4 regions of the Tardiphaga sp. 709 genome follow, and region 3 is predicted to be linked to each of the others. Evidence: riboswitches for the same ligand, from Rfam matches in the RefSeq annotation. Region 3 holds a riboswitch; each other region holds the start of a gene.
What was found. Region 3 has a riboswitch for cobalamin ahead of metE (5-methyltetrahydropteroyltriglutamate--homocysteine S-methyltransferase). Riboswitches for the same ligand answer to the same signal wherever they lie in the genome.
Positions count from the first base shown of each region.

Region 1 (7,667 bases), 1.6 Mb from region 3:
ATCGCCGGCATCACCCGCGTCGAGATCGTGCTGCAGGGTGCCGCCGATCACGCGGGCTCGACGTTGATGGAATATCGCAGGGATGCGAGCCTGCCCGCTGCCGAACTCGTGCTGCTGGTCGCCCAGCAGGCCAGCGCCTTTGCCGCGCGCAAACAGGGCCATTTCGTCGCCACCACGGGGATCCTCGAGATCAGCCCGAACGCTGCCAATGTCGTGCCCGGCGGCGCGCGCATGATCCTCGATATCCGCGCCGAGAAAGCTGCGCTGGTCGATGAATTCGTGGCGCTGCTCGATCGCGAGAGCCTCGCCATTGCAGGGCGAGCCAAGGTCGAGCGCGAACACTTCGCACTGATCTCGCAAAATCCTCCCGCGCCTTGCGACGATCATCTGCTCGACGTTCTCGGGCGTAGCGCTGCCAAGCTCGGCTACTCCACGACGCGGCTGGCGTCGGGGGCCGGTCACGATGCCGCTTTCATGTCGCATGTCGGCCGCAGCGCGATGCTGTTCATTCCGTCAAAGGACGGCAAGAGCCATTGCCCGGAGGAATGGTCGGAGCCGGAGCAACTGGCCGTCGGGGCGGCAACGCTGTTCGAGGCGGTGCGGCTGCTCGACGGACAGAACGACTAGCCGGCGGTGCGTTCGGCCAGCATGCTGCGTTGAGCGGAGGCGAGGTAATCCCCAACCTGCTCGATGCTCATGGGCTTGGCGAAGAAATAGCCCTGCATGAGACGGCAGTTCTCCTTTTGCAGGAAGTCGACCTGTTCGCTGTTCTCGACACCTTCGACGATGCAGTCATGGCCGAGGCCGGCGCAGAGGCCTAGCATGGTGCGCAGGATCAAGCGCGAGGCATCGTCGGTTTCGATATTGCTGATGAAGCTGCGGTCGATCTTGACCTTGTCGAGTGGCAATTCGCGAATACAGCTCAGGCTCGAATAGCCGGTTCCGAAATCGTCCAGCGAGATGCGGGCTCCCAGAGTCTTCAGGGCATTCAGCGCTTCAGTCGCTTGCGCGAGATTGCCCATCACGGCCGTCTCGGTAATCTCGAAGTCGATGCGGCTGGCCTTCACCCTGCTTTGCTGGACAACAGCAATGATCTTGAGGATCGACAGGGGAGAGGCGACGTCAACCGCAGAGAGGTTGAACGAAATCCGGACGTGCTCCGGCCATGTGGCTGCGCCTTCCAGAGCCTTGCGAAGCAGCAACGGGGTCAACTGGCCGATCATGCCGGAACGCTCGGCGGCAACAATGAAGCTCATTGGCGGAACATTGCCGAGCTCCGGGCTCTTCCAGCGCGCCAGGGCTTCGAAGCTCGCAGGCTGTTGTGTTTCTGCGTCGATAATCGGCTGGTAGGCGATCCACAATTCCTGTTCGAGGTCGGCACTAGCCAGGGCCCGACTCACAGAGGAGGCCTCGCGGATATCGGCTTCGTGTTCTGCAGAAAACCGGACGGCCTTCCCACGCTTGTGCTGCTTGGCAAAGAACAGCGCGTAATCGGCGCGCTCGAACAAATCCTGCGCGGTCTTGGCTGTGTCCGGAAATTCCGCATATCCGATCGAGCAGCTGATGCTTACTGTAATGTCATCAATCTCGAACGGGATGTCGAATAGGTTCTCGATGCTCTCTTCCGCCTCAACAATTGCATCCGGGTCGAGCAATTGGTCGCTGAACATGACGAATTCGTCGCCGCCCAGTCTGCCCAGAAACACGTGAGGGGCGAGATGTGCGCGCAGTCTGTCTGCGACTTCGACGAGCAAGCGATCACCCGTGTGGTGCCCATGGATGTCGTTGATAGGCTTGAAGCCGTCAAGATCCAGGATACCGAGCAGCAGGCCGCCGCTACTGTGCTCAGTGTTGACAATGCCGCGCTCGAGCTCGGCAAAGAAGTTCCGGCGATTGGGGAGACCGGTGAGGCTGTCGATATTTGAATTCCGGAAATTCTTGTCGCTCAGCACCTGCAGTTCAGCCTGCTTGATACGCAGCGCCTTCTCCGAATTCACCCGCTTCTCGAAGTCGGAGTAATTGCCGAGCAGCATGAAGAGAACGGCCCCGATAACCACGACGAAGTTGAAGGCGATGGAGACGAAGACCACATTGTCGCTGGAGCCGAAAAAGAACGCGAAGGGCACGACAACCAGCGCCATCACGATCAGCGCTGCCGCGCGCAGATGCATGAGGCAGAAGCCGCAGCCGATCGATGTCACGGCCATAAAGAACGCAACGTGGCTTTTGCTATAGGCGTCGCCATAGGGAAACAGGCTGAGGCTCCAGGCAGTGAACGCGACGCCGAGAATGCCTGCAAAGATGATGGAGCCGGTGAGCTTTTCTACGGCCTTGTTGAGTGACAGCGTGGTGTGCCGCGCTCTCAGCCAGCTCAGTATCCGGATCACACAAATTGCATCGAATGCAGCGGGGAGATAGACGGTAAGCAGATGTGGCGCCGTACCATAAAAGGTGATCGCAAGTGCCGTCGTGTTGACGACCACCAGTGCATACATCATCGGCACCTGACGGGTGAAGGCAGCGAGTTTTGCTTCCACCAGTTCGGGGTTTTCGCGCGGCACCCGGAAGATCGTTCCGATTTGTGATGCCGCCATTTCGAAGTAGTTCAGCATCGTACCGTCCTGGACTCTGCACTCGTGAGTTAGATACCTATCGCAACTTCTTTAAGATTGGCCTGCCTCGGCTGCTGAAAGTTCGAGATAGTAACCGATTGTTCCGATTGGTGTATTTTCCTCGGATTGCGATGGTGCAAGTGCGAAAAGGTCGGGGGTGGTATTATGAAACCGACCTTGCATCATCGACATCGCAGCGGCATGAGGTTGAAGATGGTCCATTCGCCGTGGGTGAGAGGAAGGACATGACAACAGCGAGCAGGGTGTTCGAATGATCTATGTGAGCTCGCTCGGGGGCCTTGCTGCTGTGGCAGATTTGCTGCCGTCCTTCGATCTGCTGACCCTTCTGTCGCCCACAACGAGCGAGCGCGACTGGAGCGGGTTGGCGCGTGAGCGTCATGTGGAGCTGACCTTTCACGATATCGTTGAAGTGACGCCGGACCTGATCGCGCCCGATGCCGACGTCGTGGATGCCATTCTTCAATTTGGCCGCGGCAGCATCGCTGATCGCCCGATGCTCATTCATTGCTGGGCCGGCATCAGCCGTTCCAGCGCTGCGGCTTACGCCATCGCCTGCGATCGCAATCCTGGCTATGAGGCGGCAATTGCAGATGAACTACGCAAACGTTCGCCCTATGTGACTCCGAACAAATTGATGGTGCAATTGGCCGACGAACAGCTTGGCCGCAAAGGCCGCATGGTCGAAGCCATCGCGTGCATCGGCCGCGGCGCTGACGCCTTCGAAGGTGAGCCCTATCGATTGCCGTTGAGCTGGCCTATTTGATCAGGGCTGCGACGCCAAGCAGAAAGCCGATCTCGAATAGTTGCTCGACGGCACCGAGCACGTCGCCGGTGTAGCCACCGATTAGACGGCGCGACCAGAGTGCGAGCAACGCGGCGAGCGCTGCGCCGAGCAGAAGACCCGCAGCGAGTGAGGCGAGCGAGACGAGCGCCAGCGGGATCGCCGCAAGCACGATCACAACAAGTGCAAACAACGATTCCTCAAACCGCACGGGCGCTTCGGCGTAAGTGACCTTCATCGCACTGGTATCGCCGCCGTAGGGCAGGCGGTTCATCACAAGGGCCGGCATGGCGCGGGCTGCGGCGTGGACGGCGATCAGCGCTGTCGCACCTGCCCACATCGGCAATATGGCGAGCGCCGCAATGCGCAGCGCCGTGCCGAGGCCGAGTGCCAGAGCGCCGTAAGTACCGATGCGGCTGTCCTTCATGATCGCAAGACGCTTCTCGATGGTCCAGCCGCCGCCGAAACTGTCGGCCGTGTCGGCCAGGCCATCTTCGTGCAGGGCGCTGGTGATGACGATGCTTGTTGTAATCGCCAGCAAAGCCGCGATCAGCGGTGACCAGAATTCGCTGGCAACGAGAAACACGATTGCGGATGCGGCGCCAATGCCGGCACCGACGATCGGAAAATACTTCATTGCACGCGCAAGCCAGTCAGCCTCTTGCGCGTCGCCAGTTGCCGGTACCGGCAGCACCGTCAGGAAACGGATCGCATTCAAGAGATGCGGATCCAGTCTCATCTAGATCTTTCCGGCCAGCACGTCGTCGAGGCTCGCAACGTCGGTCAGCATGCGCGCGGCGGCACGGACCAGCGGCACCGCAAGCAGCGCGCCGGTGCCTTCACCGAGCCGCAAGCCGAGATCGAGTAGCGGCGTCGCATCGAGTGCGTTCAGCACGATGTCATGGCCGCGTTCGGCCGAGCGGTGTGCGAAGACGCAGTAGTCGCGTGCAGCCGGGGACAGGCGAACGGCAAGTAATGCCGCGGCGCTGGAGATGAAGCCGTCGATGATCACCGGCCGCCGTTGCGAGGCCGCGCCGAGGATCGCTCCGGCCATGCCTGCGATTTCCAGTCCGCCGAATTCGGCAAGCACATCCAGCGGCGCAGTTGCGTTGCTGCGTGCAGCCGCCTTCGTGATCGCCTCGCGCTTGCGCGCCATACCCGCGTCGTCCTGCCCGGCACCAATGCCGATACAATCATCCAGGGGGGCCGGCGCGAGCCGATGAACCACCAATGCCGAGGACGCCGTATTGCCAATTCCCATCTCGCCGAGCGCGATGATGTCGACGCCGGCCTTGATCTCACCGACGGCGATCCGGTAGCCGCGCGATAGTGCATCCGCCGCTTGCTCTGCTGTCATCGCAGGTTCGCGCGCCGCGTTGGCGGTGCCCATGCGGACCTTGGCGTCGATTAACTTCGGATGGACAGGCAGTTCCGCAGCGACGCCGATGTCGATCACGCGGACGTCGATATTGTTGGCCGTGGCAAATGCATTGGCCGTGGCGCGGCCGGCCAGATAGGTCATCACCATCGCAACCGTGACCGCCGACGGATATTGCGACACGCCTTCGGCCACGAGTCCGTGATCCCCCGCAAATACCAGCAGCACGGCATTGTCGCCGCGCGGTTCGCCGGGATGCCGGATCATGCCGAGCTGCAGCGCCAGGTCCTCGATTCTCCCCAGCGATCCCGGCGGCTTGGCCTTGCCGTCGATGACGGCACGGATGCCTGCCGCGATCTGCGGGTCAACAGGCGTAATGGCGGGCGGCTGCCACAAGGGCTGGGAATGGGCGGACATGAGGTTCCTTTTCGCGGCCTAACTGACGCAAGACGACCTGCAAGGTCAACAGGTCCGGGCGACAGTCCGTCGGCGCGGTTGACCCCGGCGCACCCGGCAGATAGCGTCTTTTGCGATGGTCCTTCCGCGTGGAAGGTGAATAGGGAAGCCGGTTTGAGGCCGGCGCTGCCCCCGCAACTGTAAGCGACGAGCCCGCGCCGGTGCCACTGGGAATTCTTCAGAATTCTTGGGAAGGCGGCAACAGGCTTTGACTCGCAAGCCAGGAGACCTGCCATCACGAACTGTGCTTTGGAGGCGTCGTCGGGGCGGGGTGCACCGGACGGGAGCGAACCGACGGCAATGCTGTCGGCGCGATCCAACAAAGCTCGTAAGCCCGTGAGGGCGTGAACTGAGCATGTAATGGATCACGACAGCGCCGATATCTCTGGCGAACAAATTTCGGTCGAACCGCCGCGCCCCGTGCCGGCTGGTCCCGTGGTCGTGAGCGTTTGCATCAGCTGCAAGGCCGCCGAAACCGGCACGATCGTCGGGCCGGACATGTTCGATGCCGTGAAGGCCGCGCTCGGCGATGGCGATGCCGCCGTGATGGTGCGTCCGGTGCAATGCCTCAGCGTCTGCAAGCGACCGGCGACGGTCGCGGTGACAAGCCCCGACGGCTACACATTCCTGTTCGGTGATCTGCAGACCGACAGCGGCAGCGCGGCGCTGGTGTCCTTCGTGGAGTCTTATCAGAAATCCGACTACGGTCTGGTGCCTTGGCGGGAACGCGCCGAGGTGCTGCGCAAGGGCATGGTGGCGCGCGTGCCGCCGTTGCGTTGGTCGCCTGAAGACGGGCGTGCGCCAAAATGACCGCGGCCTCCACCACGTTGGTGCTGGGTGGTGCGCGCTCGGGCAAGTCGTCCTTCGCCGAAAAGCTGGTCGATGGCATCGGCCTGACGAAAATCTATCTGGCCACTGCGACGGCCGGCGATAAAGAGATGCACGCCCGCATCGCGCAGCATCGCAGGCAGCGCGGTGAAGGCTGGATCACCGTGGAAGAGCCGCTCGCGCTGGTCGATGCCCTGACGCGTGAGGCCACGGTCGGGCGCGTTGTGCTGGTGGATTGCCTGACACTGTGGCTGTCGAATCTGATGTTGGCCGAGCGCGATCCAGAGATTGAAGCCAAGCGCCTTGTGCGTTTTCTCGATGTCTCGCGCTATCCGATCGTGTTCGTGTCCAACGAAGTCGGCCTCGGCCTCGTGCCGGAGATGCCGCTCGGCCGTGCCTTTCGCGATGCGCAAGGCCGGCTCAACCAGATCATCGCGGCCGCCGTGCCGAATGTTGCTTTCATTGCAGCCGGGCTTCCGCTCTGGCTCAAGCGCTCCCAGGAGAATTGAATGTCCCGCGTTCCCGTCACCGTCCTCACCGGATTTCTCGGCGCCGGCAAGACCACGCTGCTGCGCTCGCTGCTGACCCAGGCCGATGGCCGCCGCATCGCCGTGATCGTCAATGAATTCGGCGATGCCGGCTTCGATGGCGGTCTTGTCGAGGAATGCGCGGCAAAGGCCTGCGCGCCCGGCGATATCGTCGAGCTCACCAATGGCTGCATCTGCTGCACGGTCGCTGACGATTTCGTGCCGACCATGGACAAGCTGCTGTCTCGTGAACGTCCGCTCGACGCCATCGTCATCGAGACGTCCGGTTTGGCGCTGCCGCAGCCGCTGCTGAAGGCCTTCGCATGGCCCGCGGTAAAGACCCGCGCCACTGTCGATGGTGTCGTCACCATTGTCGATGCGCTGGCTTTGTCCGAGGGGCGCGTGACGCTGGACGAAGATGCCGTTGCCGAGCAACGCGCCAAGGACGAGGGTATCGAGCACGACGATCCGATCGAGGAAGTGTTCGAGGACCAGCTCGCTTGTGCCGACCTTGTGGTGCTGTCGAAAAGCGATCTCGTCGCTCCAGAGAAGCTCGCCGAGATCGAAGCCAAGCTGAAAGCCGTGCTGCGGCCGGGTGTCAGCATTGTGCGCTCCAAGGGTGATCTCGCACCGTCGGTGCTGATCGGGCTCAACGCCGCCGCCGAGGACGACATGGCCGCCCGCGTCGGTCATCACGGTGAAGAGGAAGAACACGACCATGACGATTTCGACAGCATCGTCGTCAAACCGACCGCTGCGGCTAGCATCGACGCGATGCGTGCGCGCATCAGCGACGCGCTTGGCCTCGACGGTGTGCTCCGCGTGAAGGGCCATGCCCGCATTACGGACAAGTCCGCGCCGATCGTCGTGCAGGCCGTCGGCGCCCGCGTTGAACTCGCCTTCGCCCGGCCGGACGTGATGCAGGCCGAGCATCTGGTAGTCATCGGCCTCAAGGGATTCGACGGCGACGCGGTACGAAAGGCACTCGCCGGGTAACGCAGGTTCACCCGCATGCATCTGAAGCTCGACACCTCCGGCAGTATTGACGACGGCGACGTCGCCCG
Region 1 covers NZ_CP135529.1:1,724,669-1,732,335, reverse strand. Annotated here, with positions in the region: gene RSO67_RS08770 (Zn-dependent hydrolase) at 1-627, shown strand, start outside; gene RSO67_RS08765 (putative bifunctional diguanylate cyclase/phosphodiesterase) at 624-2,612, opposite strand; gene RSO67_RS08760 (tyrosine protein phosphatase) at 2,884-3,396, shown strand; gene cobS (adenosylcobinamide-GDP ribazoletransferase) at 3,389-4,153, opposite strand; gene cobT (nicotinate-nucleotide--dimethylbenzimidazole phosphoribosyltransferase) at 4,154-5,209, opposite strand; cobalamin riboswitch at 5,309-5,500, shown strand; gene RSO67_RS08745 (DUF1636 domain-containing protein) at 5,609-6,058, shown strand; gene cobU (bifunctional adenosylcobinamide kinase/adenosylcobinamide-phosphate guanylyltransferase) at 6,055-6,585, shown strand; gene cobW (cobalamin biosynthesis protein CobW) at 6,586-7,599, shown strand; gene cobN (cobaltochelatase subunit CobN) at 7,615-7,667, shown strand, end outside.
Region 1: another riboswitch for cobalamin. It lies ahead of RSO67_RS08745 (DUF1636 domain-containing protein); the one in region 3 lies ahead of metE (5-methyltetrahydropteroyltriglutamate--homocysteine S-methyltransferase).

Region 2 (7,667 bases), 2.6 Mb from region 3:
AACTTCACGTTGACGGCGAGCTGGGCGGTGCGCGGCATACCGAGGATCCACTGATTGTCGCTGTAGCTCGACGTCGCATAGATCTTGTCGAACAGGTTGTAGACGCGCAGTGACACCGTGGTGTTGACGTCCGGCTTCCACTGCAGGCCCGCATTGACCAGTGTGTAGCTCGGCATTTCCAGCGTATTGGCACTGTCGGCGAATGTCTTGCCGACGATCTGCACACCGGCATTAGCCGACCAGTTCGGCGCAAAACCCCATGTTGCCCAGATGTTGGAGACGTTCTGTGGCACGCTGACGGGAACATTGCCCGCAAAGTTCACGCCACTGGGCTGCAGGAAGTCGTCATACTTCGCGCGCAGGAAAGCGGTATTGGCATCGATGCGCCAGCCGTGATCGAGCACGAGGCCGATCGACGCCTCGACACCGCGCGACGACTGCCGGCCGACTTGCACCACCAAGTCGAGATTGTTCGGGTCGCGCGCCAGCAGATTGTTTTTCTCGATCTGATAGGCGGCCAGCGTCCACTCGCCGCGGCCGCCCCAGAACGATTGCTTGACGCCGATCTCGGCCTGCTTGCCGGTCGCCAGCTCAAACTTCGCATTGGCGTTGCTCGCCGAGATCAGTCCGCCGACCGTATCCGCCGCCGTGGAATACTGGCCGTAGAACGCGAGATTCTGGATGGGGGTATAGACCGCACCGACACGCCAGGATGTCGCCGAATAGTCCCGTGTGTAGCTGTTGGCGGGATTGCGGTAGTCGGTTCGTTCGACGGTCGGTTGGTCCTGGCGGACGCCCGCGATCAGCGACAATTGTTCGGTGACGGCCAGTCGGTTTTCCGCGAAGAACGCGTACTGATTGGCGACGCTCTTGAAGCCGGGAATCGTCGGATCGGGGCTACTGAACAGGCCGGGATCGAAATTATATGGATTGACCGACGACGTACCGCCATAGGGCGAATTGTTAGTGTGCTTGAAGTCGATGCGGTTGACGTCGAAGCCTGCCACGAAGGTGTTGACCATGCCGAACAGATGGCCCTGGAAGGTGGCGTCCATGCGGTCGCCGATCTGCTGCTGCTGGTGGAAGATTTCGAAATAGTCGCTGCGATCGATCAGGCCGGTGCCGGAGTTGAAGCCGTAGATCTCGACCTCCTTCCAGTGGCGCTTCGCATACATGTAATAGAGCGTGTTGCGCAGGGTGATGCCGTCACTGACCTGCCACTCGGTCTTTACCTGGCTCCAGCTGTCCTGATAGCGAATGTTGCTGTCGCTGACATTGTAGTTCTTGAAGCGGATCGCCTCATTGAGCTGGCCATTGATCAGCGGCGTGCCGAAATATTTTGACGGATGGCGGTCGCCATAGTCGGTGGAGAGCGTCCAGGTGATGTCCTCGGTCTGCTTGATCTGCACCGCGGCGTGCAGCGCGATGTTCGAGGTGTTGTCGCGATCGACCCAGCCATCGGACGCGTTGCCGGTGACGGCGATGCGATAGGCAACGTCCTTGCTGACCGGACCGCCGCTATCGAGGGCGATGCGGCGCGTCATGTTGCTGTCGAGCGAGATTTCAGCCTGGTTGCGTGGCACCCAGAGCGGCAATTTCGAAATCACGTTGATGGCGCCGCCGATAGCGCCTTCGCCATACATGACGGAGGCCGGGCCGCGCAGTACTTCGATCTTCTCGGCGGTCCAGGTGTCGAAGGGGAAGTTCACCGTGCCGGAGCCGACATAGAGGCGCGTGCCGTCATAAAGCGAAGTGACGGAGCCACTTCCGGCGAAGCCGCGGGTGCTGAAAGCGATGCCGCCATTGCCGGGTTCGCCGATGGCCGTAAAGCCGGTAGCATTCTGCGTGACGGCATCGACCACGTTCTGCTGGCCGCGTTCGGCCATAGTCTCGGCGGAGATCACTTCGACGCTGGCCGGCGTCTGCAGGCGCGTGAGGCCGAGGCGGCTGCCCGTGGATGTCGTGCCGGTGAGGTTGAGCGTCGGCGCTGCGAAGACAGGGCCTGTCGGCGTGGCAACCGGCGCGCCGGTATTGGCGGCGACATTGCGCTGCTGCCGCGAGCGCGCAGCGCGCGATGCAGTGCCGTTCGTGGCGCGGCGTGCCCGCTGAGGCGTCGCTGACGGCTGAACTACAACAGGATCGAGCGTCTGGCTGGGCTGTGCAGCTTGTGCCCAGCTTTCACTCGGACACAACAAGCAGGAGAGAGCAATAGAATAAAGAAAGGGCGTATGTCGCTTCAATGCGACTGGAGAAACGGAGGTCATGAACAGGACTCGCGGTTACGTGGCACGTCACCGCAAACCAAGTCGCCCCGCCGCTTTCAAACAGGCAGTGTGACTTCCACCAGGACACCCCGCCCAATGTGCTCGCGTGTGACCACGACTGGCGGCAGGTCTCCTGGCTCGCGGGTCAGTGCCTGTCGCCGCCTTCCCAGGTGAATACCCAGTGGCTCTTGGCGCAGGCTCGCCGCTTACAGTTGCGGGGGCAGCCGCGGAATCGGGGGATCCCCCTCACCGCATTCCCTTTTGATCCCCGAAGGGGAACCGTCGCATTCACGTTAAGGTGAAATTTCCAAATGTGTCAATCAAGCTGCCAGTCATTCGCAGCTTGCTTTGGCGGGTGTTGATATTGCGCATCACCTGTCATCGCAGCGTCAAGCGATCTGCCTAGAGCCACTGGTGCCAGAGCCAGGATCAGGAGTTCGCCATGGCACTACGTTTATCCCGTCGCCGCTTCCTCGCGCACTCAGCCGTAACAGGCGCAAGCTTCCTGGCGATGCCTTACCTCAGCCGCGCGCAGGATCGTCCGGTCGTGTCGCATGGCGTGCAGTCCGGCGATGTCGGGACGAGCAGCGGCATGATCTGGTCGCGCGCCGATCGCCCGGCGCAGATGATGGTGGAAGTCGCCACGACCGAATCCTTCAGCAATGTGCGCATGTTGCCGGTTATCACGGCGCTGCCCGAGAGCGATTTCACGGCGAAGCTGTTGCTCGATAATCTGCCCGCGGGACAGGACATCTTCTACCGCGTCAAATTCCGCGATCTGTCGCATCCCGAAATCGTCAGCGAACCTGTGATCGGCCGCTTTCGCACCGCGCCGGCCGATCGCCGCGATGTATCCTTTGTCTGGGGCGGCGATGTCGCCGGGCAGGGCTGGGGCATCAATGCCGAGGATGGCGGCATGGTCACCTTCGCCACCATGCGCAAGCACAACCCGGATTTCCTGATCCATTCCGGCGATACGATTTATGCTGACGGTCCGATCCTGCCCGAAGTGAAATTGCCGGATGGCACGATCTGGAAAAACACCATAACCGTGCCGGAGAAGGCGAAGGTCGCCGAAACGCTCGATGAATTCCGCGCCGCGCACAAATACAATCTGCTCGACGACAATGTCCGCGCATTCAATGCGCAAGTGCCGATCTTCGGCCAGTGGGACGATCACGAGGTCACCAACAACTGGTCGCTCTCGAAGCAGTTGCCGGCGTCCTACAAGGAGCGCGACATCACGCTGCTGGCTGCGCGCGGCGCGCGTGCCTTTCACGAGATGTATCCGATCTCGATCAATCCGGCCGAACCCGGCCGCGTCTATCGCACGCTCAATTACGGCCCGCATCTCGATGTCTTTATGCTGGACGAGCGCAGCTATCGCGGGCCCAACGGCCCGAACCTGCAGGCGAGCTATGGTCCCGACGCATATTTCATCGGCCCGGAGCAGATGGCCTGGCTGAAGCGCGCCTTGATCGCATCGAAGGCGACCTGGAAGGTCATCGCCGCCGACATGCCGATCGGCCTCGTCGTCTATGACAACGCTGCCGACAAAACCGGCTCTGAGGCCATCGCGCAGGGCGACGGACCGGTGCGGGGCCGCGAGCTGGAAATTGCCGATATCCTGCGCTTCATCAAATCGGCCGGTATCCGCAACACGGTCTGGCTGACCGCCGACGTGCATTACACGGCGGCGCATTATTACAATCCCGACAAGGCGCAGTTTCAGGATTTCGAGCCGTTCTGGGAGTTCGTTTCGGGCCCGTTTCACGCCGGAACTTTTGGGCCGGCGGCGCTCGACGATACCTTCGGTCCTGAGGTCCGTTTCGTGAAGGCGCCGGGGCCCGATAAGCAGAATTTGCCCCCGTCGGCAGGCATGCAGTTCTTCGGCCACGTCAAAATCGACGGCCAAAGCGGCCAAATGACCGTTACCTTGCGAGATCGGGCCGATATGGCCCTTTGGGCCACGGTTCTGGACCCGAAATTGGGCTAACCATTTGGCAGATTCGCATTGTTTTTCGGCGATTTTCCCCTATATTGCGCCGCAACGCGTCCGAGTACCCGGCCCCTTCTGGCCGGGTTTGCTTTTGGAGGGATTGCCCCAGCGCGTTTTCAGACGAGGCAGTTATCGAACGCGCTCGAGCGCAAGGCTGAGGCCTTTTGTCGAGCATGTCTTGTTGAACCCGCTCAAGGGCACCCAGACCGTAACCAGAAGAAGACCTATGAACCTTCGCAACATTGCTATCATCGCCCACGTTGACCACGGCAAAACGACTCTCGTCGACAAGCTGCTGCAACAGTCGGGCACCTACCGCGACAATCAGCGCGTCCAGGAACGCGCGATGGATTCGAACGACATCGAAAAAGAGCGCGGCATCACCATTCTCGCCAAGTGCACCTCGGTGCTGTGGGATGAGGTCCAGATCAACATCGTCGACACCCCGGGCCATGCCGACTTCGGCGGCGAAGTTGAACGCATCCTGTCGATGGTCGATGGCGTGATCGTGCTTGTCGACGCTGCTGAAGGCCCGATGCCGCAGACCAAGTTCGTGGTCGGAAAGGCGTTGAAGCTCGGCCTCAAGCCGATCGTCGCCATCAACAAGGTCGACCGTCAGGACGCCCGCATCACCGAAGTCGTCAACGAAGTGTTCGACCTGTTTGCAGCGCTTGACGCCACCGACGACCAGCTCGACTTCCCGATTCTGTACGGATCGGGCCGCAACGGCTGGATGGCCGACAGCCCGGACGCGTCGCATGACGTCGGCATGAAGCCGCTGTTCGATCTCGTCATCAAGCATGTCGCGCCGCCGGTGGTGGAAGAAGGTGCGTTCCGCATGCTCGGCACCATCCTCGAAGCCAACCCCTATCTCGGCCGGATCATCACCGGCCGTATCTCGGCGGGCTCGGTCAAGCCGAACCAGAGCGTGAAGGTGCTGTCGCGCGACGGCAAGGTTGTTGAAACCGGCCGTATCACCAAGATCCTGGCGTTCCGTGGTCTTGAGCGTCAGCCGGTTGAGCTCGCCGAAGCCGGTGACATCGTCGCCATCGCCGGCCTGCCCAAGGGCACTGTCGCCGACACCTTCTGCGATCCGTCGGTTGAAATTCCGATCCAGGCGCAGCCGATCGATCCGCCGACCGTGTCGATGTCCTTCATCGTCAACAATTCGCCGCTCGCCGGCACCGAAGGCGACAAGGTCACCAGCCGTCTGATCCGCGACCGCCTGCTGCGCGAAGCCGAAGGTAATGTCGCGCTCAAGGTCGTCGAATCTGCCGATCGCGACGCGATGGAAGTGTCGGGCCGCGGCGAATTGCAGCTCGCGATCCTGATCGAGAACATGCGCCGCGAAGGCTTTGAGCTTTCGGTGTCGCGTCCGCGCGTGGTTCTCACCAAGGACGAGAACGGCAACACGCTGGAGCCGGTCGAAGAAGTCGTCATCGACGTCGATGAGGAATTCTCCGGCGTCGTCGTTCAGAAGATGAGCGAACGCAAGGCCGAGATGATCGAGATGCGTCCGTCGGGCGGCAACCGCCTGCGTCTGGTTTTCTACGCGCCGACCCGCGGCCTGATCGGCTATCAGGGCGAACTCATGACCGATACCAAGGGTACCGCGATCATGAACCGCCTGTTCCACGACTACCTGCCCTATAAGGGCGAGATCGCCGGCCGCCGCAACGGCGTGTTGATCTCCAACGACCAGGGCGAAGCGGTTGCCTATGCCATGTTCAAGCTGGAAGATCGCGGCCCGATGATGATCGAGCCGGGCTGGAAGGTCTATAAGGGCATGATCATCGGCGAGCACACCCGCGAGAACGATCTCGAACTCAACGTTCTCAAGGGCAAGCAGCTCTCCAACATCCGCACCACGTCGAAGGACGAAGCGGTGCGTTTGACGCCGCCGATCCGCATGACCCTCGAAAAGGCGCTCGCCTATATCGAGAGCGACGAGCTGGTCGAGATCACCCCGAAGTCGATCCGCCTGCGCAAGAAGCATCTCGATGCCAACGACCGCAAGCGCGCCGAAAAGACCAAGGAAGTGATCGCGTAAGCGACGAGCTTTCTTTGGCGAGTTACGAAATGCCCGGCGAGAGCCGGGCATTTTTTGTTTGGCACTGTCATTCCGGGGCGCACGCGCATCTTTGCGCGGGCGAACCCGGAATCCCGACATGGTTGAACACTTCGGGATTCCGGGCTCGTGCCCTCAGCTGCGCTGAGCGCCCGCCCCGGAATGACAAGCTCTATGGTTAGACCTTCGGCGCCCCGACCTGCTTCAACGGATCGGCCTTCGCAAACGCCTCCATCGCCTCGCAGGCGGCGACGATGCGGTCGATGGTCGGGATGCCCGCAATTTCGATCTTCAGCACCTTCATGGTTGCGGTGATGCTGAGCAGGCAGATATCGGCGATGGTCACCTCGTCGCCATGACAGAAGCGGCCGGTGACGGGCTCGCTGGCGAGGCGCTTTTCCACGGCGGCGAGGCCCGTGGTGAACCAGTGCACCAGCCAAGCGCGAACTGCGGCATCGTCAAAGCCGGCGGTAATGGCGAGATATTTGCGCACACGCGGCGTAATGAGCGGATGGGTGTCGGCGGCCAGCATCGCGGCGATCGAACGCACCCGTGCGCGGCCGTGTGGATCGCTCGGCAGCAGCGGCGGGGTCGGATGGATCTCGTCGAGGAATTCCAGGATCGCCAGTGATTGCGTCAGCGGCAGGTGGCCGGGCTCGATCAGGGCCGGAATCGCACCGAGCGGATTGATCTTGAGGAACTCGTCGCCGCGCTGCTCGCCCTTGTCGAGGTCGATCACGCGCTCGTGCGCTTCCAATCCCTTCAGGTTGAGCGCCACGCGGACGCGATAGGTCGCGGACGTCCGCCAGAAGCCGTAGAGTTCGAAATCGTGTGGGGCTGTCATGCATCTTCTCCGAGGGCAGCGGTGGCTTGAATAATTCAAGCAAGCCTTTATCCCGTTGTCACCCGTTTCCCATTCGCTGTGAATACCGACGCGATGACCAGACTGCCTTCCGAAGTAGATGTCGCCATCATCGGAGCCGGCGCTGCCGGCCTCGGCGCCGCTCGTATGCTGGAAGGTTCCGGGCTCTCGGTGATTGTGCTGGAAGCGCGCGACCGGATCGGCGGCCGTGCCCATACGATCATGGCGGCCCCCGGCATTCCGTTCGATCTGGGCTGTGAGTGGCTACACTCCGCCGACAAGAATGACTTCGTCGGCATCGCGAAAGAGCTCGGCTTCGCCGTCGACAAGTCGCGTCCGCCGTGGCGCGATCAGGCCTATGACGCCGCCTTCTCAAAGGCGAAGCGCGATGAGTTCTTCGCCGCGATCGACGCGTTCTATGAGCGCGCCGAGGAGGCCGCGGAAAACGAGATCGATGCGCCGGCCGCGACGTGC
Region 2 covers NZ_CP135529.1:3,840,175-3,847,841, forward strand. Annotated here, with positions in the region: gene RSO67_RS18795 (TonB-dependent siderophore receptor) at 1-2,264, opposite strand, end outside; cobalamin riboswitch at 2,370-2,563, opposite strand; gene RSO67_RS18800 (alkaline phosphatase D family protein) at 2,707-4,260, shown strand; gene typA (translational GTPase TypA) at 4,490-6,313, shown strand; gene maiA (maleylacetoacetate isomerase) at 6,510-7,175, opposite strand; gene RSO67_RS18815 (NAD(P)/FAD-dependent oxidoreductase) at 7,269-7,667, shown strand, end outside.
Region 2: another riboswitch for cobalamin. It lies ahead of RSO67_RS18795 (TonB-dependent siderophore receptor); the one in region 3 lies ahead of metE (5-methyltetrahydropteroyltriglutamate--homocysteine S-methyltransferase).

Region 3 (7,667 bases):
ACAAAGCCCATATGCGTCATCGGAAACGCTTTGCGGCTTTTCGTGCTGACGGTCTCCGCGATGACGCGGCGACGCTCCGTCACATAACGCCCATCCCTGCTGCGGAAGGCGCAAGCGATTTCGAGATCCTTGACCGGATAGTCGTTGGCGTTGCGCACGGTGAACGTCATCAGCGCCCTGGAACCGAGGCCACCGCGGCGAAACGATTGGCGGGAGAGGCTGAGACGGTTGAGCTCGGCGGCGTCGGGGACACTGACGAGTTGTGAAGGAGTGGGTTTGGCAAAGTCCTCCTCACTCAGCTCGTCGGGCATTGTCGCCATCACCGCCGTATTGAGGGTGAGATCGGGCTTGGTCTCGGCCAATCTGGGAAGCAGCAGCCACCCCGTCAGGGCGACAACCGCGATCGCCGGCAATCCGATGATCAACACCCGTTCGAGCTGTCTCGCCATCTCCGTCGCCCTGTGGGGCGCTGCGACCAAGGCCATCCGGGTCGAGCGCGCATGCTTCAGACGCAACTGGCACTCACCTACCTAAGTTAAAAATCCCGGCGACGTCGAAATGTTCCGGCTCGCGGGAAAAATCGCCTTCGAGACAGCCCGGTAGCGCACAAGCCGCGCCCAAAATGGGGGTGGCAAAAGCGGGCACATGCTGGCAAAAACCGGTGCCGGCCAGCGGCCCTCCCGATCGAAAAGGCACCTCACGAATGCGCATTCTCTGCACCAATGACGACGGCATTCACGCCCCTGGCCTGAAGATCATCGAGCAGATCGCCAAGGAATTGTCCGACGACGTCTGGGTGGTCGCGCCCGAGCTCGATCAATCCGGTGTGTCGCATTCATTGTCGCTGAATGATCCGCTGCGCCTGCGCGAAGTCGGCCCCCGGCATTATGCCGTGCGCGGCACGCCGACCGACTGCGTCATCATGGGCGCGCGTCATATCCTGAAAGACAAGCAGCCAGATCTCGTATTGTCCGGCGTCAACAAGGGCCGCAACGTCGCCGAGGACGTGGTCTATTCCGGTACCATCGCCGGTGCGCTCGAGGGCACCATTCTCGGCATTCCGTCGGTGGCGCTGAGCCAGGAATTCTCGATGGAAACGCGTCACAATCCGCAATGGGAGACCGCGCTGAAATTCGGACCTGACGTACTGCGTAAGGTCATCAAGGCGAGCGTGCCGAAGAACACCGTCATCAACGTCAACTTCCCGGCCTGCGCGGCCGACGAGGTGAAAGGTGTCGTCGTCACCCGGCAGGGCAAGCGCAATCAGGGCTTTCTGCGCGTCGATGAGCGGCGGGATGGCCGCAACAATCCGTATTTCTGGATCGGTTTCGAGCGCATCGTCGCCGCGGAAGCACCGCTGGAGGGCACCGATCTCGCAGCCCTTGCTGCGCGTTATGTCTCAGTTACGCCGCTGCGTCTCGATCGCACGGATGATGTATTCTCCGAAGCGCTGACCAAGGCGCTCGGCTGAGATTTCGAGATAGGCTAGGGGCTCGCTTAGACCGCGACGCCCTTGAGCGTCGTCGACAGCACCTGCGCCAGCGTTTCCATCTGGAACGGCTTCTGCAGCGTCGGGCGGTCACGAAATTCTTCCGGCAGGCCTTGCGCGCCGTAGCCAGTCGCGAAGATGAACGGGCGGTTGCGCGATGCGATCACCTCGGCGACCGGTGAAATCACCTTGCCGTTGACGTTGACGTCGAGGATCGCAATGTCGAACTTGGCAGTACCAGCCAGCTTGATCGCTTCGTTGATGTCACCGGCTTCGGCGGCCACGCTGTAGCCGAGTTCCTCAAGCATATCGGCGACCATCATGCGGATCATGACCTCGTCTTCGACCAGGAAGACGGAGCCGCCCGGCGGGTTCGTTGCAGTCATGGCCGGTTTCCTTGCCCCAATCCTCTGAACAAAATCGCAAATTCCCGGGTTGAACGCAATCTCGACGCATTGCCATTTTCGTGACCCAAAGACGCAGTCGCGTGTTCGGTACCAGATAGAGCAAGATCAGGATTTCAGCGCCCCGCCCATAACAGGCTGGTATGTTGCTGGTTCCGCGCGCGGAACAATAAAAGTTATCGTTAGGCTATCCCGGTTCCGATCGCAGAAATACATCAATCTATCTTTGCTAGATCGAGAGTGTTTCTAACCTGTGCTGCGTGAGGCATTTCCATGATTACCGTCGGACAGCCGCCTGAACAGATGACCTTTCAGCTTGGTCTGCGGCGCCGTGGGATCAGCGATCGGCTGGTGCTGCGCGCAATGGAGGATATTCCCCGTGATCGCTTCGTCGAGCCGAACGATCGTGCCCATGCCTGGCGGGATACGGCCTTGGCCATCGCCTGTGGCCAAACCATCAGCCAGCCCTTCGTGGTCGCCTATATGACCGAACAGCTGCAGTTGAATGCTGGTCACCGTGTGCTCGAGGTCGGCACGGGATCGGGCTACCAGGCCGCGATCCTGTCAAAGCTCGTCCGCGACGTGCTGAGCATCGAGCGTTATCGCACGCTGGCCGATGCTGCCCGGACCCGGTTGGAGGCGCTCGGCCTCCACAATATCGAGGTCATGCTCGGCGATGGGCTCAATCCGGCTGCCAATCTCGGATCGTTCGACCGGATCATCGTGACCGCCGCTGTGGAGGAGGTGCCCGCGGCGCTGACCGACCGACTTGAGGAGGGGGGTATTCTGCTTGCGCCGGTTGGTCCTCACAATGGCGTCCAGACCCTGGTCCGGATCCGCAAAACCGGGGATGGATTGGAGCGAAAGGACCTCGTGGACGTGCGTTTTGTGCCAGCACTTCCGGGCATCGCGCGCGAACTCTGAAAAAGTTCGTGAACGGCTGTCACGTGTTGGTCGCAAGGTTAAAGGCTTGGTAACGGAGACGGTGTTTACTCAATTCAGTTGTTTGTTGCGTATGAGTGAGTAACCAATGTCCAGCGTTGTCGAGTTGCTTTACTCGCGCCGCGCTCCGCAGGTCGCGGTGCTGGCGCTGATGTCTATCGGTTTTGCCGGCTGCAGCGCCGACATGCAGACACGCCTATCTCAGAATCCAAATTTTGACTCAGGTCAGTCCCGTGGCTTTGGCTGGCAAGGCGAAACCACCGGCTCGGTGCCGCAGCGCGCACCACGCGCGCCGGTCGAGCGCCAGGAACTGCCGCAGTATCAGCGCCCGGCCTATAATCCGCAGCCGCAGTATCAATCCCAGGCTTTGCCGCCGCCGATCTCGGCGCCGACATCTCGTCCGGTTGCGTCGGCTGCACCCGTCAGCGGGGGCGGCAACGGTATGTATACGCCGCCGCCCGCACGTGCGCCGATCGAAACCACCGGCTCCACGGCGCCGCGCTCGGTTGCAGCGACCAACGGCCTTGCCCGTGATGGCGGCACCTCGATCATCGTCGGCACCAGCGATACGCTCGACGGTCTGGCGAAGCGCTACAACGTCTCGTCGGCCGCGATCCTGCAGGCCAATGGCTACAAGGGTCCCCGCGCGCTGTCGCCCGGCCAGTCGCTGATCATTCCGCGCCAGGGCGCTGCGGCAACTCCGGCCGTTGCTGCTGCTCCGAACAAACCTGCTGTCGGCGCGTCGACCACGCATTTTGTCAATCGCGGTGATACGCTGATGAGCATCTCGCGCCGGAACAACGTGTCGGTGGCCGAACTCGCACGCGCCAATGGTCTGGCGCCGACTGCCCAGTTGAAGCTCGGCTCCAAGATTACGATACCGGGGGCGCGTACGGCTTCTGCGGCTCCCGCGGCCGCGCCGCTTGCTGCGCCCGTCGCAGCCGTGACGGCCGCCCCGGTTGGCGCGGTTACGTCCGCTGCCGTGGCCCGTGTTGCTTCTGCCGAGCCCGCACAGAAGGCCCGTCTGGCAAGTGCCACGACGACGCCTGAAGAAACCGCGCCGGAATCGCCGACTAAAGCCGCTGACGCAACCGGCGCTTTGCCGACGTTCCGTTGGCCGGTGCGCGGCCGCGTGGTCACAGGCTATGGCGCCAAGACCAATGGCAAGTCCAACGACGGCATCAACGTCGCCGTGCCGGAAGGCACGCCGATCAAGGCTGCCGAAGATGGCGTCGTTGCCTATTCCGGCAACGAGCTGAAGGGTTACGGCAATCTGGTCCTCGTTCGTCACTCCAACGGCTACGTCACCGCATATGCCCATGCGAGTGAGCTGATGGTGAAGCGTGGCGAGACCATCAAGCGCGGTCAGGTGATCGGCAAGTCCGGCCAGTCTGGTGAGGTTACTTCGCCGCAGCTTCACTTCGAGATCCGCAAGGGCTCGTCGCCGGTCGATCCGCTGCAGTTCCTCAACGGGGCGTAAGCGCAATCCACGAAGTGTAGTTCGCATTTAAGCAAGCCCGGCCTCGTGCCGGGCTTGCTGCGTTTGATCTCGGGGCTACGGCCCACTCCAGCTCCGGAGTCTTCAACGCGCTGCTGCGAGTGGGCAGCTTGCGCACGCAAGCTCGGTTGACTGCCGCGCGATGTTGCCCATATGTGGACATGTCGTGGTTCTTCGGGAAGGTTTGCCCGAAGCTAAGAGGGAAGCCGGTGAGGCGTTAAGCCAAGGCCGGAGCTGCCCCCGCAACTGTAAGCGGTGAGCCGCTGTCCATTAAAGTCACTGAGACCTGCAAAGGTTTTGGGAAGGCCGGACAGCAGCATTGACCCGCGAGCCAGGAGACCTGCCTCGACAACATAAACGTCCTCGGGCGGGGTGTCCCGGTGGTGCGGTTGCGATTCCGCGACTGCCGTCGTGGAATCCAGACGTGTCACTTTGGCCTTTTGCCCCCAATCATTGGGGTTAAGCCATGTCTACTGTGTCAAAGTCTACTTCTTCCAAGTCTTCTGCCAAATCTACGTCCTCGCTTCCTGTTGCTACTTTGGGAACGCCACGGATCGGTCCGCGGCGTGAGCTCAAGATGGCGCTGGAAAGCTATTGGTCCGGTGCAATCGACGAGAATGCGCTGATCGATGTCGGCGTCGGGCTGCGTGCCGCAAACTGGGCACGTCAGAAGTCGCTCGGGATCACGGTTATGCCGTCGAACGACTTCTCATTCTACGATCAGGTACTCGATACCAGCGTCATGGTAGGCGCCATTCCGAAGGTCTATGGCTGGAAGGGAGGAGACGTTTCCTTCGCGACCTATTTTGCCATGGCGCGTGGATCACAAGGCGATGCGCATGACGAGGCCTGCACGCACGGCTCTCATACGCATGATACGTCGCAAGGCGTACCAGCACAGGAGATGACCAAATGGTTTGATACCAACTACCATTTCATGGTGCCTGAACTGGCGCAGGATCAGACCTTCAGTCTCGCATCGCGCAAGCCGATCAAGGAGTACGAGGAGGCGAGATCGCTGGGTTATCAGACACGACCTGTGCTGGTTGGGTCTGTGACCTATCTCAAACTGGCCAAGAGTATGGATGCTTCATTCGACCCGGTGACGCTGCTCGATCGATTGCTGCCCGTCTATGTCGAGGTACTCGGCGAACTGGCCGACAAAGGGGCCGAATGGGTGCAACTGGATGAGCCGTGTCTCGTGCTCGATCTCGATGCACTCGCCCGGCAAGCGCTGCAGCGGACCTACGCTGCCTTTGCAGAAGCGGTCCCGCAGCTCAGGATCATGCTAAACACTTACTTTGGCGAACTTGGCGATAACCTCGATCTGGCCCTGTCGCTTCCCGTCGCCGGACTTCATCTCGATCTGGTCCGTGGATCGGACCAGTTCGATGAAGTCGCTGCGAAGGCGCGGAAGGACATGATCCTCTCGCTCGGCGTGATCGATGGCCGCAATATCTGGCGGTCCGATCTGTCCAGCCTGCTTGATGGGCTGGAGCCCATGGTCGATCTGCTAGGGCGGGATCGCGTGGAACTCGCGCCGTCCTGTTCGCTGCTGCATGTGCCGATTGATCTGGGCCTTGAGAATGATCTCGATCCGGACGTCAAAAGTTGGCTGGCTTTCTCGGTCCAGAAGATGGAGGAGTTGGCCGCGCTCGGATCGGCGCTGGCTGGCAGCCGCGCGGATGTCGCTGCAACGCTTGCCGCGTCGGATGCCGCGGCGGCTGCGCGATTGGCATCGTCGAAGATCCACGATCTTGCTGTCGCCAAGCGTGTCGCCGCTGTTGATGCGACCATGCGACGTCGCGGCAATGACTTTGCCACACGTGCGGCCGATCAGCATCGACGCTTCAAGCTGCCGGCATTCCCGACAACGACCATCGGCTCGTTTCCGCAGACCACGGAAGTGAGAAACGCACGCGGAGCCCATGTCAGGGGTACACTCAGCGATGCCGCCTACAAGACGTTCCTGCAGAACCAGACGGCGAGGGCGGTTCGCTGGCAGGAGAATATCGGTCTCGACGTGCTGGTGCATGGCGAGTTCGAGCGCAACGACATGGTGCAGTATTTTGGCGAGCAACTTTCCGGCTTCGCCTTCACCAAGCATGGCTGGGTGCAGTCCTATGGCTCCCGCTATGTGCGGCCTCCCGTGCTGTTCGGAGACGTGTCCCGGCCGCATCCGATGACCGTCGAATGGTGGCAATATTCGCAGTCGCTCACCGAGAGGCCGATGAAGGCCATGCTGACGGGGCCCGTCACGATCCTGAACTGGTCGTTCGTGCGCGATGACATTCCCCGCGAAGTCGCGTGTCGCCAGATCGCACTCGCGATCCGCGATGAGGTGACGGATCTGGAGAAAGCTGGCGCCGGCATGATCCAGATCGACGAAGCGGCACTCCGCGAAGGGCTTCCGCTGCGCAAATCGGAATGGAAGTCCTATCTCGATTGGGCCGTGGAGAGCTTCCGCATCTGTTCGTCAGGCGTGCGGGATGACACGCAGATCCATACTCATATGTGTTACTCGGAGTTCAACGACATCATCGATGCGATCGGTGCCATGGATGCCGATGTGATCTCCATCGAAACGTCACGATCGAAGATGGAGCTGCTCGATGCGTTCAGGACCTACAAGTATCCGAACGAGATAGGTCCTGGGGTCTATGACATCCACTCGCCGCGGGTGCCTGAAACGCGCGACATGCTCGATCTGCTGAAGCTTGCACGGCAGCGGCTGGCGGACTCCCAGCTCTGGATCAATCCCGATTGCGGGCTGAAGACCCGGAAATGGGAGGAGGTGCGGCCTGCGCTCGTGAATATGGTCGCGGCAGCGCGTGAGTTGCGAAGCCTCGCCTAGGGCGAGTCGAATGCCGCCCCGTTGTCATGACGGGGCGGCATTTGCCTTTACTTTGTGGCGAGCTTCACGCCGAGACGGCCAGCGAGCTCCTGCACGAACTGCCAGGCCACGCGACCTGAGCGCGAGCCACGGGTGGTCGACCATTCCAATGCGTCTCGCTCCAGCTCGGCGGCGTCGGTCTTGAGGCCATAGTGGCTGCAATAGCCGCGCACCATGTCGAGATATTCGTCCTGGCTGCATTTGTGGAAGCCGAGCCAGAGGCCGAAACGATCCGACAGCGACACCTTCTCTTCGACCGCTTCGCCGGGATTGATGGCGGTCGAGCGTTCGTTCTCGATCATCTCGCGCGCCAGAAGATGGCGGCGGTTCGAGGTCGCATAGAGGATCACGTTGTCCGGCCGGCCTTCGATGCCGCCTTCCAATACGGCTTTCAGCGATTTGTAGGACGCATCGTTGCCGTCGAAAGAAAGATCATCGCAG
Region 3 covers NZ_CP135529.1:141,365-149,031, forward strand. Annotated here, with positions in the region: gene RSO67_RS00705 (hypothetical protein) at 1-449, opposite strand, end outside; gene surE (5'/3'-nucleotidase SurE) at 704-1,471, shown strand; gene RSO67_RS00715 (response regulator) at 1,498-1,875, opposite strand; gene RSO67_RS00720 (protein-L-isoaspartate(D-aspartate) O-methyltransferase) at 2,167-2,817, shown strand; gene RSO67_RS00725 (peptidoglycan DD-metalloendopeptidase family protein) at 2,924-4,315, shown strand; cobalamin riboswitch at 4,484-4,696, shown strand; gene metE (5-methyltetrahydropteroyltriglutamate--homocysteine S-methyltransferase) at 4,800-7,187, shown strand; gene RSO67_RS00735 (ATP-binding protein) at 7,235-7,667, opposite strand, start outside.

Region 4 (7,667 bases), 1.6 Mb from region 3:
CAAGAAGCCGAACCGCGAGTCGGTGCTGGAGCCGTCGGGCCCGCGCACCTCGGCTGTGCCGCCCGCTGGCAAGCCGCGCCCGCGTCCGGACGGTGGCCTGGAGCCGCAGCCGCAGGCGTAAAGTCGTTCACACGCAAATATGCAAAACGCGGCCGAAAGGCCGCGTTTTTTGTTATCTGTAGCTCAAATGGAGCGAGGCCCGATCTGGGGACCACGTCCCACTTAAACCTTCCTCAAACTTCCCTCGGCACTGTCGCCCGGCGCCCTTGATGCGCATTGGGGACCCTATGCCAGCGCCGCTCACGATGACTTCGACACCCGAGCGTGGCCCAATTCCGCCGGCGCTGCTGATTGTCTGCATCATCCTGGCGATGTTGCATCTCGCCTTCTTCCCGACCTTCTACGGTCGCGGCTGGATCTATGAAGACGGCCTCGGCTCGCCCACCGATTTCGTCAATGTGTGGTCTGCCGGGCGATTGGTGCTCGATGGTCATCCGGCCTGGGCCTATGACTGGGACATCCAGAAAAAGGTCCAGATCGCTGTTCTCGGTCAGAGCTATCCCGGCAATTTCGCCTGGCACTATCCGCCGCCGTTCCTGTTCATCGCGGCACTGCTCGCAAAGCTGCCTTATGCCGTGGCCTTTGCCGGCTGGGCTGCAGTCAGCTTCGTGCCGTATCTGGCGGCGATGCGTGCGATCGTCGGTCGTCCCTTTGGCCTTTTATTGGCTGCGGCTTTTCCGGTGGTGATGACCAACGGCCTTGTCGGGCAGAACGGATTTCTGACAGCGGCGCTGATCGGCGGCATGCTGGTGCTGCTGCCGACGCGGCCGATCCTGTCGGGGATCTGTCTGGGCCTGCTCAGCTACAAGCCGCAATACGGATTTCTGTTTCCGCTGATGCTGATCGCGGTGTCACAATGGAAGGCGTTCGTCAGCGCAGGCATCACCACCGTGCTGCTGGCCGCGGTGTCGTGGCTCGCTTTCGGCACCGAGAGTTGGCAGGCCTTTATTCACTGGATGCCGATGTTCTCGCAGGCCTTCCTTACCGAAGGCCGCGCGCCATGGGGCAAGATGCAGAGCATCTTCGCACTGGTGCGCTATTTCGACGGTAGCGAGCCGCTGGCCTGGACGTTTCAGTGGATCATGATTGGTGCTGTCGTAGCGGCGCTGGTGCCGGTGTGGCGCAGCAGCGTGCGCTACGAGCTGAAAGCCGCTGCGCTGGCAGTCGGCGCCTTGCTCACGACGCCCTACCTTTTCCTGTACGACGTGATGGTGCTTGCGATTGCCATCGGCTTCATCGCCCGTATAGGTCTCGCGGAAGGCTTTCGCCGTCACGAACTGCCGGTGCTCGGTCTCGCTGCTGCGCTGCTGATCGCCTATCCATTTCTCGGCGCGCCAACTGGCTTCGGCGCAACGCTGCTGGTGGCAGCGTTGATCGCCATGCGTGTGCGGGAGGCTATTCGCTCCACGCCGAGTTCAGAATGATGCTGCAGAAATTCGCGCGCTTGTAAGTGGGGTCGCGGAGGTCGAGCACGTCGGCCTTGACGTTGCCGAAGGTGGTCTCGGGCTTGTGGATCGTCCCTGCAGCGAATGCATCGATGATGCCGTTCTTGAAGTCATGGCCGCGCGGATGGCAGGCACACACTTCGTGGCGCTGATGATCGGTGAAGGCGTCGTACTCAAGACCCAGCACATCCATCTCGACACCCGCTGTCACGAGCGCCACCACGGGCCGCTTGTGCTTGGGAATGCCCGGTGTCGTGTGAAGCGCGATGGCGTCCCAGACATCGTCGATGTCGCGCTCATCAATCCTGTGGTTGCGTAGAAAGTCCGCGGCAGCATTCGCGCCATCGACCTCGAAGCGTTCCTCCTTGCTCGCATAAGGCGCCTGCAGGCCCATGTCGTGAAACATCGCGCCGACATAAAGTAACTCGGAATCGACCTTGAGACCCTTGCGCTGCCCGGCGAGCGCGCCGAACAGGAAAACCCGATTGGAGTGATGATACAGAAGATCGCTTTCGGTATCGCGCACCAGTTGATCGATTTGGCGGGCGAGGGCGCTGTCTGGCACTTTGATGCCGGCTATGGTCTTGCTCATGGGATGCTCCTTGCAATCTGGATTGTCATCCACCCTTGTCGCCCCGGCGCGTTGTATCCTCAATCGCCCGGCCACCTTCGAGACTGCCATTCACCCGTGATTTCCTGCCGCAAGACGACTATCTGTTCAGAATGACCTGGGCCTGTCCTCGCCATTGGAATGAAGCCTCACCATGAAGAGCGTTGCCCTCGCGATATTCCCCGGCGTCCAGTCGCTGGATGTGGCCGGTCCGCTCGATGTGTTCATGGAGGCCAATGGCTTCGTCGCGCCGGGCGACGGCTACGACATCACACTTGTCGCTGCAGACTGCGCGCCGCTGCGTGCATCGAACGGCCTGAGGATGTCCGCTGATCTGACGTTCAGTGACGCGGACAAACCCTGGGATCTGGTTCTGATGGCCGGCGGGCCAGGGCTGCCGACGGCTGAAGCCGATCCGCAGCTTACACAGTGGCTGGCCAATGCGGCGCTCCATGCGGAGCGTTATGGTTCGGTGTGCACCGGGGCATTCGCGCTCGGCCATGCAGGCTTGCTCGACGACAAGACGGTGACGACACACTGGCAGAATGCGCCGCTATTGGCGCTGCGTTTCCCCAAAGCGCATGTGGAGTTCGACCGCATCTATAGTCGTGACGGCGCCCTGGTGACGTCGGCCGGCGTCACCGCAGGCATCGATCTGGGTCTTGCTCTGGTCCAGGAAGATCATGGCGCGGAGGTCGCGCTGGCCGTGGCCAAGCGTCTTGTCGTTGTCGCGCAGCGCCAGGGTGGTCAGTCGCAATTCAGTCCCTATCTGGTGCCGCCGGCCGAGTCGGGCTCGCCGATCGCGCGAGTTCATGCCCATGTGATGGCCCATCTGCGCGATGCGCACAGCGTGGACGAACTGGCCGATGTGGCGGGCATGAGCGCGCGGACTTTCGCGCGGACATTCAAGCAGGAAACAAGGATGACTCCGGCGGATTTTGTCGAAGGCGCTAGGATCGACACGGCGCGTAACCGCCTCGAAGGCAGCGATCTGCCGCTGAAAGTCGTGGCTTATGAATCCGGTTTCACCACCGCCGAACATATGCGTCAGGTGGTCGTACGACGGCTCGGCCTGACGCCCAGCCAGTATCGGGCCAGCTTTCGCGCGGTCTGATTCTGCTCAGGCGAGTTGCAGCGAAGAAATCGGATCGCTGGCGGGGAAGCTGTCCATCAGCGCCTCGTTCAGCATCTCGTCGAGCCGGCGCCGGGCGGTCTGCTCCGTCGTCTCGAACGCCGCGAGTGCGCCCGGATGCTCGACGAAAGCGTTGAGTTTGATCCTCTCAGTGGTCGTTACCAGGTTGCGCATCGCATCCTCCATCGGTTGATGACGGTGTTTTGCGCCTCACGGTCCTTTCGGACAACGAATCGCATCGTTCAGAAACGGCCAACGACCCCGCGGTTTCCGCCACGCAAGCGGTTGTCCACTGAACCAACAGCCCTACCGAATTTGTTGCGTTCGGCGCCAATGCTCGCTTGACACTTCACCGCAGGTCACACCAAATGTAGACGTCACGGTCCGCCCTGTCGCAAGACTTGGTGGCTAAGAGGGAAGCCGGTAAAGACGTTGTTTTGCGTCATATTCCGGCGCTGCCCCCGCAACTGTAAGCAGTGAGTCTGTTTCGATTGAAGTCACTGATGCGCAAGCATCGGGAAGGCTGAAACAGACATTGACCTGCGAGCCAGGAGACCTGCCGCGACACCAGAACGTCCATGGGCGGGGTGTCCCAGCGGTCGCTTGCAGGCAATGCCGGCGGATCTCCGCCGTGTATTTTGCAGCGTCCTTTCGGCCCCAGCCCCCATTGCTTGATGCATCACACGGGGTCTTGCCGATGCCTACTTCATCTTCTGTTTTGTCCAACGGACGCGATGCGGCTCATGCGCCGCTGATTCAACTGTCGCCGGAAACGCTCGCTGCGCCTGCGCGCGAACCCTCAATGCAGATCATCCGGCGCAACGGCACCGTATCTCCCTTCGACGGCAGCAAGATTTCCGTGGCCATGACCAAGGCTTTCCTTGCGGTCGAGGGCCACACGGCAGCGGCGTCGCGCCGCGTCCATGAGGCGGTGGAACAACTGACCGGCGAAGTCGTGGCGGCGCTGACGCGCCGCGTCGGTGAAGGCCGCACCTTCCATATCGAGGACGTCCAGGATCAGGTGGAACTGGCGCTGATGCGCAGCGAGCACCACAAGGTGGCCCGCGCCTATGTGCTGTATCGCGAAGAACGCGCGCGGACCCGCGCCGAGGAACTGGCCGCCAAGCCGGCGCTCGTCTCCACCGCACCGGTGCTGCATGTCACGCTCGCCAACGGCACCCGTGCGCCGCTCGATTCGGCGCGTCTGGCGCTGATCGTCAACGAGGCCTGCGCCGGTCTCGACGGAGTCGATGCCGCCCCGGTGCTCGAGGAAACCCGCCGCAATCTCTATGACGGCATCACGCTGGATGAACTGGCACTGGCCGGCATCATGGCCGCGCGCACGCTGGTGGAGCAGGAGCCGAACTACACCTTTGTCAGCGCCCGCCTGCTCCTCGACAAGCTGCGCACCGAAGTTCTGTCCTTCGTTCACGGCAGCCCGACCCACGCGTCACAGGCCGATATGACGACGCGTTACGCCGAATATTTCAGCGCCTATATCAAGACCGGCATTGCGGCGGAGCTGCTCGATCCCGAACTCGCGCGCTTCGATCTCAAGCGAATCGCTGCCGCGCTGAAGCCGGAAGGGGACCTTCAGTTCCAGTTCCTGGGCCTGCAGACGCTCTATGACCGCTACTTCCTGCATGTGCAGGGCAATCGCATCGAACTGCCCCAGGCCTTCTTCATGCGCGTAGCCATGGGCCTCGCGCTACGCGAGATCGACCGCGAAGCCCGCGCCATCGAATTCTATAATCTGCTGTCGTCGTTCGACTTCATGGCCTCGACGCCGACGCTGTTCAATTCGGGCACGCTGCGTCCGCAGCTGTCGTCCTGCTTCCTCACGACCGTAGCCGACGATCTCGACGGCATCTTCAAGTCGGTGAAGGACAATGCGCTGCTGGCGAAATATTCCGGTGGTCTCGGTAATGACTGGACCCGCGTGCGCGGCCTCGGTGCCCACATCAAGGGCACCAACGGCGAGAGCCAGGGCGTGGTGCCATTCCTCAAGGTCGCCAACGATACGGCCATCGCCGTCAATCAGGGCGGCAAGCGCAAGGGCGCGGTCTGCGCCTATCTCGAGACCTGGCACATCGACATCGAAGAATTCCTCGATCTCCGCAAGAACACCGGCGACGACCGCCGCCGCACCCACGACATGAACACCGCCAACTGGGTGCCGGATCTGTTCATGCAACGCGTCGAGGCTGATGGCGAATGGACGCTGTTCTCGCCGGACGAGACGCCGGAACTACATGATCTCTACGGCAAGCCCTTTGCCGAGCGCTATGCCGCTTATGAAGAGAAGGCGGCGCGCGGTGAAATCCGCGTGTTCAAGAAGGTGCGGGCCACCGATCTGTGGCGTCGCATGCTGACCATGGTGTTCGAGACCGGCCATCCCTGGATCACCTTCAAGGATCCCTGCAACCTGCGCTCGCCGCAGCAGCATGCTGGCGTCATTCACTCGTCGAATCTCTGCACCGAGATCACGCTGAATACGTCCGATGACGAAGTCGCAGTCTGCAATCTCGGTTCGGTCAATCTCCTCAATCACATCGGCAAGGATGGTCTCGATCATGCGCAGCTCAAGCGCACCGTGACCACGGCGATGCGGATGCTCGACAACGTCATCGACATCAATTTCTACACCATCCCGGAAGCACGCCGCTCGAACCTCAGGCATCGTCCGGTCGGTCTCGGCTTGATGGGCTTTCAGGATGCACTGCAGGTGCAGGGCATCGCGATGGCGTCCGATGCGGCGGTGGCCTTTGCAGATACCAGCATGGAGGCGATTGCCTTCCATTCGATCTCGGCGTCGGTCGATCTTGCCGGCGAGCGCGGCCGCTATCCGTCCTTCGACGGATCGCTGTGGAGCCGCGGCATCCTGCCGATCGACTCCATCGAGATACTTGCGGAGGCCCGCGGTGGTGTGCAGATGGATCGATCCACTACACTCGACTGGAATAGCCTGCGTGCACGGGTCAAGGACACCGGCATGCGCAATTCCAATGTGATGGCGATCGCGCCGACGGCGACGATCTCGAATATCTGCGGCGTCGCCCAGTCGATCGAGCCGGCCTATCAGAACCTCTATGTCAAATCGAATATGTCCGGCGATTTCACGGTGGTGAACGCCTTCCTTGTGCGCGATCTGAAAAAGAGGGGCCTGTGGGACGAGGTGATGGTCTCCGACCTCAAATATTTCGACGGTAGCGTCGGATCGATTGACCGCGTGCCGGACGATCTCAAGGCGCTGTATGCGACCTCGTTCGAGATCGACAGCGCGTGGCTGATCGAGGCGGCTTCGCGCCGGCAGAAATGGATCGATCAGGCGCAGTCGCTCAATCTCTACATTGCCAATCCATCCGGCAAGAAGCTGGACCAGCTCTATCGCCTGGCCTGGACGCTGGGATTGAAGACGACCTACTACCTGCGCTCGCGCAGTGCGACGCATGTGGAGAAATCGACACTGAAGGGTACGGACGGCAAGCTCAATGCTGTGTCAGCGACGGTGGCGACAGCGAAAGCGGCCGGTGCGCCGATTCTCGTTCAGCCGTCCGCCGTGACAGCGCCCGAGCTGAACGTCGCAATGGCCTGTTCGATCGACAATCCCGAATGTGAGGCGTGCCAGTAAGGCTTGCTGCACCATACACAGTCCTCATCCTGAGGAGCGGCCTCTTGGCCGCGTCTCGAAGGATGAGTGACGACACACTCATGGTTCGAGATGCCCGCTGAAGAAGCGGGCTCCTCACCATGAGAGCCGACACAGAATTCAAAGGAACACCCATGCTCGACTGGTCCGATACCTCATCCGCCCCCAAGGCGCCCGCCTTCATCCCGCTCCCTGAAACATCCATCGATCAAACCGGCCTCGGCACCATCGATCGCTCCGGCGGCCGCGTCTCGGTGGACGAGAAGCGCATGATCAACTGCCGCGCCGACGTCAATCAGCTGCTGCCGCTGAAATACAAGTGGGCGTGGGAGAAGTATCTCGCCGGCTGCAACAATCATTGGATGCCCACCGAAGTCTCGATGCAGGCTGATATTGCACTGTGGAAGTCGCGCGACGGCCTCACCGAAGACGAACGCCGCGCGATCAAGCGCAATCTCGGCTTTTTCGCAGCATCGGAGAGTCTCGTTGCCAACAACATCGTGCTGGCGATCTATCGCCACCTCACCAATCCGGAATGCCGCCAGTATCTGCTGCGACAGTCCTTCGAGGAAGCCGTGCATACGCACACGTTCCAGTACATCGTGGAAAGCCTCGGCCTCGATGAGGGCGAGCTGTTCAACATGTATCGCGAGGTGCCCTCGATCACCGAGAAGGCCGCTTGGGCGCTCAAGCACACCCAGCATCTCGACGATCCCGATTTCAAGACCGGCACGCCCGAAACCGATCAGGCCTTCATGCGCGATCTCGTGG
Region 4 covers NZ_CP135529.1:4,790,932-4,798,598, forward strand. Annotated here, with positions in the region: gene ftsH (ATP-dependent zinc metalloprotease FtsH) at 1-121, shown strand, start outside; gene RSO67_RS23240 (glycosyltransferase family 87 protein) at 288-1,484, shown strand; gene RSO67_RS23245 (HD domain-containing protein) at 1,456-2,097, opposite strand; gene RSO67_RS23250 (GlxA family transcriptional regulator) at 2,270-3,229, shown strand; gene RSO67_RS23255 (hypothetical protein) at 3,236-3,421, opposite strand; cobalamin riboswitch at 3,611-3,826, shown strand; gene RSO67_RS23260 (ribonucleoside-diphosphate reductase subunit alpha) at 3,945-6,878, shown strand; gene RSO67_RS23265 (ribonucleotide-diphosphate reductase subunit beta) at 7,031-7,667, shown strand, end outside.
Region 4: another riboswitch for cobalamin. It lies ahead of RSO67_RS23260 (ribonucleoside-diphosphate reductase subunit alpha); the one in region 3 lies ahead of metE (5-methyltetrahydropteroyltriglutamate--homocysteine S-methyltransferase).